One region of the Spirillospora sp. NPDC047279 genome, then DNA from elsewhere that is predicted to be linked to it. Evidence: riboswitches for the same ligand, from Rfam matches in the RefSeq annotation. Region 1 holds a riboswitch; the other holds the start of a gene.
What was found. Region 1 has a riboswitch for S-adenosylmethionine ahead of thrC (threonine synthase). Riboswitches for the same ligand answer to the same signal wherever they lie in the genome.
Positions count from the first base shown of each region.

Region 2: another riboswitch for S-adenosylmethionine. It lies ahead of ABZ810_RS27345 (aminotransferase class V-fold PLP-dependent enzyme); the one in region 1 lies ahead of thrC (threonine synthase).

Region 1 is NZ_JBEYUA010000035.1:12,494-18,386, reverse strand. It holds gene ABZ810_RS46715 (RNA polymerase sigma factor) at 1-54, shown strand, start outside; gene ABZ810_RS46710 (sulfotransferase) at 215-1,231, shown strand; gene ABZ810_RS46705 (trehalose-6-phosphate synthase) at 1,329-2,792, opposite strand; gene ABZ810_RS46700 (cation diffusion facilitator family transporter) at 2,888-3,898, shown strand; SAM riboswitch class I at 4,184-4,325, shown strand; gene thrC (threonine synthase) at 4,342-5,589, shown strand; gene ABZ810_RS46690 (MoaD/ThiS family protein) at 5,629-5,893, shown strand, end outside.
Region 2 is NZ_JBEYUA010000011.1:54,598-60,490, forward strand. It holds partial or broken gene ABZ810_RS27340 (SseB family protein) at 137-1,981, opposite strand; gene ABZ810_RS27345 (aminotransferase class V-fold PLP-dependent enzyme) at 2,173-3,564, opposite strand; SAM riboswitch class IV at 3,610-3,725, opposite strand; gene ABZ810_RS27350 (hypothetical protein) at 3,776-4,159, shown strand; gene ABZ810_RS27355 (transglycosylase domain-containing protein) at 4,264-5,893, opposite strand, start outside.

The DNA.
Region 1 (5,893 bases):
ATCCACGAGGCCCGCAAGCAGGTCCGCCAGACGCTGGGCGAGTCCTACACCTGATCTCCGGCCGCCACGAGGGCGGCATGCCAGCCACTGTGTACAGGGTTGGTATGGGGGTGGTCGGTGGCCGTCAAGCATCGGTAATGCCTCGGCAAGCGTGCAGCTAGACGCAATGTGCCGCAGGGGCGGCTCGGCCAGCATTCCCTGCATGTCATCAGGCATGGCTTCCCAAGCCGACCGGCCCATCTTCGTCATCGGATGCCCGCGGTCGGGGACGACACTGCTGCAGCTCATGCTGCACTCGCACCAGCGGATCGCGATCCCGGCCGAGACCCGGTTCCTGCTCCCCGCCTACACGGCCCGGTGCGAATTCGGGGACCTCCGCGACAGCGCCAACAGACGCGCGCTGGGGGAGTGGATCACCGGCCGCAAGGAGACCAAGTTCAAGGACCTCGGTCTCGACGCCGCGCAGGTGGTGGACGAGATCGTCGACGGCCCGCCCACGATGGGCTCGGCGCTGGGCATCGTGTTCCGCGCGTACGCCCGCAAGTTCGGCAAGCCCCGCTGGGGCGACAAGCGGCCGAGCTACTTCAAGCACGTGCCCACGCTGCTGCGGATGTGGCCGGACGCGCAGTTCGTCCACCTCATCCGGGACGGCCGCGACTGTGTCGGGTCTCTCAAGGAGATGCCCTGGTACAAGCTCGACGTCAACCACGCGATCTCCGCGTGGCGCGAGGCGATCGACTACGGGCGGCGGTACGCGACCGATCTCGGCCCCGAGTCGTACTACGAGCTTCAGTACGAGCGGCTCGTGGCGGACCCGGCCGGGGAACTCTCGGGGTTGTGCGCGTTCCTGGGCGAGGAGTTCGACCCGGCGATGACGGCGCCGCAGGACATCGCCAAGCTGACCGTTCCGCCGCAGAAGCGGTGGCACGACCGCACCCACACCGCCGTCACGTCCGGCCGGGTCGGCGCGTGGTCCAAGCGCCTGGAGCCGTGGGAGATCGGCCTGGCGGAGTCGGCGTTCGGTGAGCGGCTGGCCGACTACGGCTACGAGCTCAGCGGCGCGCCCAAGCCCAGCCCGGCGATGCTCGGCAAGTTCGCCAAGACGGCCGCCCACCGGCGCATGTCGCAGCGCAAGAAGGACCTGCGCGACCGCTGGCAGCGCCGGTACGAGCCCGGTCCGGTCGAGTGCCTGCTGACGGCCGACACGGCCGAGTCCGCCGCGCTCACCTGAGCGGGCCGCCCGCTCGTGGCGGGTTCGGTGAACGCCTGATGGCAAGGCGCCGGACCCGCCACGTACCAACGGCCCCGCCGGCCCCGCCAGGTGCCGGTCAGTCGAGGGCGGCCAGCTGGTCGGCGAACCACCGCTGCGGCGGAAGCGCGGTCGCCGCGGCGGTCAGGCGGGCGCAGCGCGCGGCACGTTCCTCGGCCGGCATCAGCAGCGCCTGGTGCATCGTCTCGGCGGTCTGCGAGACGTCGTACGGGTTGACGATCAGCGCGTGGTCGCCGAGCTCGGCGGCGGCGCCGGCCTCGCGGGACAACACCAGCGCCGAGCCGCCCTCGGAGAGCACGGGGCCCTCCTTGGCCACGAGGTTCATGCCGTCCCTGATCGGGTTGACCACCAGGACGTCGGCCAGCCCGTAGGCGGCCAGCGAACGCGGGAAGTCGTCGTTCACCTGGAGGATCAGCGGCTCCCACTCGGCGGTCCCGAACTCGTCGGTGATCTGCTCCGCCATCCGCTGCACCGCCGCCGTGTACTCGCGGTACTCCGGCAGGTCGTGCCGGGAAGGGTAGGCGAACGCCAGGTGGACGACGCGGCCGCGCCATTCGGGATGGTTGGTGAGCATCTCGCGGTACGCGGCGAGGCCGCGGACGATGTTCTTGGAGAGCTCCGTGCGGTCGACCCGCACGATCAGCTTCCGGTCGCCGACCTGCTCGCGCAGCGCCTCCGCGCGCGCCACCACGTCCGGTTCGGCGGCGCGGTGCCGCAGCGACTCGCCGTCGACGCCCAGGCCGTGCACGCCCACCCGGGTCGTGTGCCCGGCCCTGGTGACCGTGCAGGCGGCACGGTCGACGCGCGCCCCCGGCAGGAGCTGCTCGCAGCAGTCGAGGAACGCCGCCGCCCACCGCGAGGTGAGGAAACCGGCGTGGTCGGCGCCGAGGATGCCCTCCAGGACCTGCGTGCCGATGTCGTCGGGCAGCAGCCGGAAGTACTCCGGCGGCGCCCAGGGCGTGTGCGAGAAGTGAACGATCTTCAGGTCGGGCCGCCGTTCGCGCAACATCTGCGGTGCCAGCGACAGGTGGTAGTCCTGGATGGCGGCCTTGGCGCCCGGCGCGGCGTCGCGAGCCAGGGCGTCGGCGAACGCGGCGTTGTAGGCCTCGTACGACTGCCAGTCACGGCGCGCCCTGGCGTCGAAGTGCGGGGCCCTCGGGGTGTCGTACAGCAGGTGGTGGACGAACCACAGGGTCGAGTTGGCGATGGCGTTGTACGCGCGATGGAACGTCGCGGCCGGGATGTCGAGCATCCGCACGGCCGCGCCGCCGGTGTCGTGGCCCGCCTCGTCCAGCCGCCCGTCCGGGGCCTGCCGCGCCGCCGCGCGGTCGGCTTCGCCGAGCGCCGCGCACACCCACAGCACATCCGGCGCCGGCTCGCGGGCCGGGCGGCCGGGGCCGCCGGTCACCGCGGCGAGTCCTGACACCAGGCCGCCCCCGCCCCGCCGCATGGAGAGCGTGCCTTCGTCGGACATGGAGAACGAGACCGGGCCACGGTTGGACGCCACCAGCACTTGGCTCATACCGAAAGGGTCTCAGTTGGTGTACGGCGAGATCAAAGTGACCCAGGTGAAACGGTCGGAGGTGTTCGTCACCTCCGCACGGGTAGACGGAGCGGATGGGGCGGCCGGAGGAGACCAAGAAAACGGTGCTCGTCGCGGGTGCGGCGAACCTGATCCTGGCGATCACCAAGCTGATCGCCGGTGCGTTCGCGGGATCGTCCGCGATGCTGGCGGAGGGGGCCCACTCGGTGGGAGACACCCTCAACCAGGGGTTCCTGCTCGCGTCGTTGCAGCGCAGCAAACGCCCGCCGGACCGGCGGCACCCGTTCGGCTACGGCAACGAGCGCTACTTCTGGTCGCTGCTCGCCGCGTTCGGCATCTTCGTCGCCGGCGCCGGATACTCGATCTTCGAGGGCATCCTGACGATCAGTGGCCACGAGAAGGGCGGCGAGCAGGTCTGGCTCGCGTTCGCCGTGCTCGGGCTGGCGTTCGTGCTCGAGGGAGCCTCCTGGATCCGGGCGTACTCGCAGGCCCGCGCGGAGGTGCGCGAGAACGGCCGGGACCTGATGGAGCACGTCCGCAAGACGCCGGACGTGACGTTCAAGGCGGCGCTCTTCGAGGACAGCGCCGCCGTGATCGGTCTGATCATCGCCGCCACCGGCCTGACGCTGCGGGAGGTCACCGGATCGTCGTTCTGGGACGGCCTGGCGTCGATCCTGATCGGCCTGCTGCTGGTCGTGGTCGCGTTCGCGCTCGGCCGCGACAGCCGTTCGCTGCTCATCGGCCAGGCCGCCGACCCCGCCGACCAGCGCGTGATCAGCGAGGTGATCACGTCGGCGCCCGGGGTGACCGGGATCGACGAGCTGCTCACCATGCACTTCGGCCCGGACGACCTGCTGGTCGCGGCCAAGGTGCACTTCTCCGACGACATCAGCGCGGACCAGGCCGAGGACACCGCCGAAGAGATCGATCGCCTGCTGCGCGAACGCCTGGAGATCGTCCGCCATGTCTTCCTGGACCCGACCCAGGAACGCCAGACCGGGCCGCCCCCGCGGGGCCGAGGCCGACGGCGCCGCCACCAGGCCGACCAGGAAGGATGGTCGGGTGTGGCCGGCAGGTCAGGGTGATCTCGGGGGCGGGTGGGTAATGTCTCATCCGGTGAGATCCGGCTGTCTGGCATCCGGTCAGATCATGTAAAGTCACGCATGTAGCCCGAAACTACAACCGGGCTCACTTGCACATACATAACTGAATAACGCTCATCTAGAGGGGTGCAGGGAGCACAGCGGCCATCGGGCCGGTCTTCCAGCTCAACCCCCGACACAACTGAATAACGCTCATCCAGAGGGGTGCAGGGAGCACAGCGGCCATCGGGCCGGTCTTCCAGCTCAACCCCCGACACAACTGAATAACGCTCATCCAGAGGGGTGGAGGGACCGGCCCTGCGAAGCCCCGGCAACCACCTGGTCAGTGCGCGCTCGCGATCCTGCGAGGCCGGCCAGGAGATGGTGCCAACTCCGGCCTGTGACCAAGGCGGCACAGGGAAGATGGGGAGAAAGGCCTCGCTCTCATGGCACTCACGCCTGCCACCACCGACCTCGGACCCGCTACCGGACTCGTCTGCCGCGAATGCGGCGACACCCGCGATCTGGGTCCCTACTACGCCTGCGAAGAGTGTTTCGGCCCGCTCGAGATCAAGTACGAGTTCGGCGACGTCACTCGTGCCTCGATCGAGGCGGGCCCCCGCAACATCTGGCGTTACCGCGGTCTGCTGCCCGTTCCCGGGAACGTCGCCGACACGCCCAACATCGAGCCGGGCCTGACCCGCCTCGTGCGCGCCGACCAGCTGGCCGAGTCGCTCGGCCTCCAGCGGCTGTGGGTGAAGGACGACAGCGGCAACCCGACCCACTCCTTCAAGGACCGCGTCGTCGCGGTGGCCTTGGCCGCCGCCCGCGAGCTCGGCTTCAAGGTGCTGGCCTGCCCGTCCACCGGCAACCTGGCGAACGCGGTGGCCGCGGCCGCCGCCCGCGCCGGCATCCGCAGCGCCGTCTTCGTGCCGTCCAACCTGGAGTCCCAGAAGATCATCACGACCGCGGTGTACGGCGGCACGTTCGTGACGGTCGACGGCAACTACGACGACGTCAACCGGCTCGCCTCGGAGATCGCCGGCGAGCAGGACGACTGGGCGTTCGTCAACGTCAACGTGCGGCCCTACTACGCCGAGGGCTCCAAGACCCTGGGCTACGAGATCGCCGAGCAGCTCGGCTGGCGGCTGCCCGACCAGATCGTGATCCCGATCGCGTCCGGCTCCCAGCTCACCAAGATCGACAAGGCGTTCCAGGAGCTCATCAAGCTCGGGCTCGTCGAGGACAAGCCCTACCGCGTGTTCGGCGCGCAGGCCGCGGGCTGCGACCCGGTGTCCGCCGCGTTCAAGGCCGGGCACGACGTGGTCCGCCCGGTCAAGCCGGACACCATCGCCAAGTCGCTGGCCATCGGCAACCCCGCCGACGGGCCGTACGTGCTCGACGTCGTCCGCCGCACCAACGGCTCGATCGAGGACGTCACCGACGAGCAGGTCATCGAGGGCATCCGGCTGCTGGCCGGCACCGAGGGCATCTTCGGCGAGACCGCGGGCGGCGTGACCGTCGGCGTGCTGAAGAAGCTCACCGAGTCCGGCGTGCTCGACCCGTCCGCCGAGACCGTGATCATCAACTCCGGCGACGGCCTCAAGACCCTGGACGCGATCGCGCCGGTGGTCGCCCCGACCGCCAACATCGCCCCGTCCCTCGACGCCTTCCGCGCCGCCGGCATCGCCTGACGACGTCCTCGTCCGACCCGTTCCAGAGGAGTAAGTGACATGAGCACGGTCTCTGTGCGCATCCCGACGATCCTGCGCACCTACACCGGCGGCGAGTCCGAGGTGAAGGCCGAGGGCGACACCCTGCGCGCGGTGGTCGCCGACCTGGACGCCGGCCACGCCGGCATCGCCGCCCGCATCCTCGACGACAACGGCAAGATCCGCCGCTTCGTCAACGTGTACGTGGGCGACGAGGACGTGCGCTTCGCCGAGGGCCTGGACACCCCGACCCCCGAGGGCTCCCAGATCTCCATCATCCCGGCGG
Region 2 (5,893 bases), on a different contig from region 1:
GGGTCGCGCCCGGTTGCGACGAGTCGGGTGGTGGCGGGGACTTGGCGAGTGGTGTCGCGGCGGCCTGCGCCAGGTCGGCGACCGGCGTCGGCGCCTCGGCCGGGGTGCGGGGCGGGCCGCTGAGGGCGCGGACCTGCTCGCCCGGCATGGTGGCGTCGATGGGCGTGCCGGGGTTGATGACCAGCGTCCACTCGACGTCCGGCCAGGCGGACACCATCTCCAGGAGGCTCGGCATCACGAACCGGGACGAGCCGATCGCCTCGTTCATCCACTTGAGGGACGTGAAGACCTGAACCGACGCCTGGCCGTGGACCAGGACCGGGCGCCAGGGGAAGGCCTGGTCCTCGGGCGGGATGCCCCACGGGGTGTCGGCGTCGGCGGGCACCAGGACCTGCGCGCCCAGCAGGATCTTGAAGAACGCGTCGGTGTCACGGCGCCGGGCGGCCTCGAACAAGCGCTGCTCGATGTCGTTCTGCGGTTCGAAGTGCTCGGCGAGGCGGCGGGCGGCGCGTTCGTCGGCCCACTTGGCCAGGCCCGGCAGTTGCTGAGCGTGGATCGTCCCGCCCGCGGGCGAACCCGAGTTGATCGCCAGCGCCCAGCGCGGATCCCCCAGGTAGCGCATGGCCACGGTGAACGGCAGCGAGATCGAGTCGGTGCCGGTGCCCACCGCCGCCGCGGCCTCGATGAGCCGCTCGGGAGAGGTGAACATCGGCACGAACGGGGCGCCGTCGGCCTCGCCCGTCTGCCAGGGGAAGCCCTGGCGCCCCGGACGGAGGCTGTAGTCCATGTCCTCTGGGATGGGCAGGAGCACCTCGGCGTCCGCCAGCGTCTGCAGGAAGAGATCGTGATCGTTCTGCGCGGCGGCACGGAGCAGCTCGCGCTCGACGTCGTTCGCCGGACGGAAGTCCTGCCGGCGCTGCTGGCGCGGAAGCTCCTTGTGCTGATCCTGGAGCTCCTCCCAGGGAACGTCGTCCGTCACGGCCGGGGTGTCGACCAGCGTCTCGTCGGGGGACGGGCCGCTGGTCGCGGGCTCGCCACCGCTCGTGGGGGCGACCAGGGAATCCGCCGGGCCGCCGGGGGCGTCCGGGGGTGCGGGCTGCGGCGGTCCCGCGGTCGGGGGCGTGCCCGCCAGGGCGGCGTCGGTGACCGCCGGAAGGTCGGTCAGGGTCGCGTCCGGGGGCGGGGGCGGGGGCGTTGCCGAAGCGGCGGCGGGCTGCTGGGGTGCACCGGGGTCCTGTGACGCGGCGTGGCCGCCAGACGCGGGTCCGCTGCCGGGTGCGGCGTGCTGGCCAGGAGCGGCGAGCTCGCCGGGTGCGGCGTGGCCGCCGCCAAGATCGTGTCCGCTGGGGGCGGCGTGGGCGCCCTCGGCGGGGGTGGGGGGAGCGGCGTGCGCGCCGCCGCCGGGTGGCGCGGGGGCGTCGCCGTGGGACGTGCCCGGGCCCGCGGCGGGGTTGCCCGCCGAGTTGGCGGACGCCGGGTCGGGGGCGCCCATGGCGGGGCGGCCGGCCATGGGGGGCTTGGTGTCGCCCTCGCCGAGCTGCTTGATGAACCACGCGGGCAGCCGTCCCTCGATGGGGATCGGCGCGGCGTGGCCGGCGGCGCCGTGGGCGGGCGCGTCGATGGCCAGCCACCAGCGGGGGTCGGGCCAGGCGTCCGCCAGGTCGGCGAACTTGAGCTTCAGGAAGTGCTGGTACGCCGGTCCGAGGCAGACGCGCATCGACGCGGGCGAGGTGTAGACGAGCACGTGGGTGCGCCCGTCCTCGTCCTGGGTCGGCCACGTCGGCTGGGCCTCGTTGGCGAGAACGTCGTCGATCAGGTCCGGTGGTACGGGGATCACCAGCTCGCTCTCCGCGAGCAGCCGGAAGTACGTCTCCTGGTCCCCGGTACGCACCGCCTCATGCAGCCGGCGCTCGAGATCCGACGTGGGTCGCCACGCGTCGGCCACGGTTGCCACCCCCTGTGTCTTGCTGCGCTTACCCATCCCGCCGCCCCTGTACCCGCGACCTGCGAACCTGCCCCGCGGGCCCCGGCGGGCAACTTACGGACCTGCCTACGCTACATGGGCGAACAGGACCAAAGCGCCCGATCGGCGGTCTGTGGACGAGACCCGGCGCCGACCGGCCCATCCTTCTGCGAGGGCCGGCCGGACGGCAGCGCGGACACGCCGGAGCGTCAGCCGCGCGGCTCTCCCGCGACGCGTGCGAGGGCCTCCAGCAGCCGGTCGACGTGCTCGTCGGTGGTGCCGACGCCGAAGCTCGCGCGCACCGCCGAGGACTGTCCACCCCCGCACCCGCCCTCACCCTTGGCACCCTCGTCCTCCTGGCCGGTCGCCGGGGCGCCCAGCAGGTGGTGGACGAACGGATGAGCGCAGAATTTTCCGTCCCGGACGCCGATCCCGTAGTCACCCGACAGCGTAAGCGCCACATCGCGCGCGTTCCAGCCGTCCACGACGAAGGACACTATTCCGACCCGGGGGTTAGGGCCTTCCCACAGAGTGAGTTCGCGCACACCGGGGATCGCGGCGAGCCCGCGCCGCAGCCGGGCCAGCAGCCGTTCCTCCTGGGCGGCGAGGCTCTCCCAGCCGGCACCCGCCAGGGCCTCGCAGGCGGCGGCGAGCGCGATCACGCCGAGGACGTTGGGGGTTCCGGCCTCGTGGCGCTGCGCCGCGTCCGCGGACCACCGCGCGGTGTCGCCGCGGTCGGACACCGCGGCGCTGGCGCCGCCGCCCTTGAGGTACGGCCCGGCGGCGCGCAGCCAGTCGGCGCGGCCGGCGAGCACGCCGGCGCCGAACGGCGCGTACAGCTTGTGGCCGGAGAAGGCCACGTAGTCCAGGTCGAGCGCGGTCATGTCGATCGGCCGGTGCGGGACGAGCTGTGCGGCGTCGACGGCGATGCGGGCGCCGTGGCGGTGCGCGACGTCCGCCAGGTCGGCGATCGGCCACACCTCGCCGGTCACGTTCGAGGCGGCCGTCACGACCAGCAGCCGCGGGCCCCCAGGGGCCTCGGCGAGCGCCCGGTCGGCGGCCGAGACCGCCTCGGCCGGGCTCGCGGGCGCGGGCAGCCGCACCGCGCGCTTCCACGGGAGCAGGGTGGCGTGGTGCTCGGTCTCGAAGACCACGACGGTGGTGCCCGCCGGGACGGCGTGGGCGAGGAGGTTCATCGCGTCGGTGGTGTTGCGGGTGAAGACGACCGCGTCGCGCGACCAGGCGCCCAGGAACGACCGCACGGTCTCGCGCGCCCTCTCGTACGCCTCGGTGGTCACCTGGGACGCGTATCCGGCGCCGCGGTGGACGCTGCTGTAGTACGGCAGTGCGCGGGTGATGGCCTCCTGCACCGCCTCCAGACAGGGCGCGCTCGCCGCGTAGTCGAGGTTGGCGTAGCCGACGCTGCGGCCGTCGTTCAGCGGGACCTGCGCGTCCGCTCCGACGACGCTGAGCGGCGCCGGCCGTGCGGGGGCCGCCGCCACCGCGGCGGGGCGCCGCGTACGGCTGGACGGAACGGGCGCGGCGGAGCCGGAGTCAGAGGTGGAGGTGGAGGTGGAGGGGACGAGCGTGGCGGCGTGCATGCGGAAGACCTTTCGGGATCCATGGACCCTCAAGGCATCGGCCGGGGCCCGCGCTTGCCGCACGCGGTGTCGCGCACGGCCCGGTCTTCACCCGGGGCACCCCATCGCGGACGAAGGGTTGCCGGCCAGCAAGCCGGGGCTTGACGCTGGCACTCATGACCTAGTGCGGAAGTATATGCGGATACTTGCGGGGATCAAGCGGGAGGGTGCGATGCGAAACGGGGCACGGGCGGCGCGGGCCGCCGCCGGGAGCGGGGCGCTGCTCCTCGGCCTGGGCGCGTGCGGGCTGCTGGGCGGGAACGGCAACACCGGCCAGATCTGCGGCGACACCAAGCAGGCCTACCAGCAGTACATCGCCCAGGTGAGAGTGGCGTCGGCGGACGATTCGGCGCAATGGAAACAGGCCACCGAACAACTCGCCGGGCGAATCGACGCGCTCGCCAAGAAGGCCGAGAAGAAAGAACTCAAGCAGGCGCTCGACGACGAGGTGAAGCGCTTGCGCACGGCCGCGGCCAGTGTCGGAACGGGCGACGCCGCACAACTCAACTCCGCCATGTCCGGCACGCCGGACCGGATCGGCAAGGCCTGTTCCTGAAACTCCCGCGGCGTTATTGACGACCCGTACGAAAAGGGAGCCCGGCCGGTGGGCCGAGCTCCCTTTCTCGTCGCGATCAGCGTTTCCGGCGTCCGGCGGAACGGCTATCCGTCGGCGTTGGGCCGCAGCAGATTCCCGCCTCCGCCACCGCCGCCTCCGCCGCCCGGATCGTCCGGGTCGCCGGGGTCGTCGGGGTCGCCCGGCTCCGTCGGCTCGGTGGGCGGGTCGCCGGGACCTCCCGTCGGCGGATCCGGGTCCTGCGTGCCCGGGTCCGTCGGCTGCGTCGGCCGCGTCGGGGTGTTGTTGGACGGCGGGGCCGACGGGATGTCCGACGAACGGTTGCCGGGCGTGCCGTCGTAGCCGCCGGTGAACTCCGACGGCTTGCCGAACTCCTTGATGTCGAAGTTCTTGATGTTGACGGCGTCGGACATGTACGAGTTCCAGATCTGCGCCGGCAGCTGGCCGCCGTACACCCCGTACCCCGGGATCGACAGCGGCTTGCCGTCGCTGCGGAACATCGCCACCGACGTCGCCATCTGCGGGATGAAGCCGTTGAACCAGATCGCCCGGCCCTCGTCGGTCGTGCCGGTCTTGCCCGCCACGTCGCGGCCGTCGGACAGCTGCGCGCCCGTGCCCGTGCCGTTCTGGACGACCTTGCTCATCGCGTACGTGGCGTCCCGCGCGACCTGAGGGGTGAACGCGCGCTTGCCCTTCTCGGTGAAGTCCTTCTCGTCGCCCTTGACGTCACTGACCGACTTGACCGTGTAGGGCGCGCGGTAGACGCCCTCGGACGCGAACGTGGAGTAGACCCCGGCCTGCTGCACCGGGTGCACCGAGATGACGCCCAGCGGGAACGTGGCGGCCGAACGTTGCGCCGACGTCATCTGGGACGCCGGGATGCCCATCTTCTCCGCCATCTCGGCGATCTTGTCGTTGCCGATGTCGCGGCCGAGGTTGACGTACGCGGTGTTGACCGAGTTCTGCGTCATCGTCACCAGGTTGATGGTGCCGAACTGGCTGTTGCTGTCGTTCCGTACGGGGTGACCGCTGAAGTACTGCGGCGAGCTGCCGTCGTAGGAGTCCGACAACGACTTGCCGTTGTCGAGGGCGGCGGCCAGCGCGATCGGCTTGAAGCCCGACCCGGCCTGCGCCAGGTCCCAGAACGCGCTGCTGCCCGCCTCGTCGAGGTAGTCACGGCCGCCGTAGAACGCCACCACCTGGCCGGTCTTCGGGTCGACCGACACCAGCCCGGTGCGGATCTTCTTGCTCATGCCGCTGGGGGCGTTGGACTTCACCGCCTCCTTGGCGGCGTTCATCAGGTTCTTGTCGAACGTGGTGACGACCTTCAGCCCACCGCGGTTGATCTCGTCCTCGGTGTAGCCGCGGCGCTCCAGGAGCTCCTTCTTGGCCACGTTGACCATGTAGCCGTTCTGGCCCTTGAGGACGTCGGTGATCTTCTGCTTGTCCGGGACGGGGAACGTCATCTGCGCCGCCTCGGCGGACGTGATCGCGTTGTCGCGGACCATGTTGCCGAGCACGGCCTGCCAGCGCGCCTCGGCGGCCGGGCGGCGCGTCGACGTCGGGTTGCCGAACGGCGTCGGCTGCTGGATCGCCGCGGCGAGGTAGGCGCCCTCCGCCGCGTTCAGCTTGCTGACGTCCTTGCCGTAGTAGGCCTTGGCCGCGGCCTGGATGCCGTACGCGTCACGGCCGAAGTAGATCGTGTTGAGGTACTGC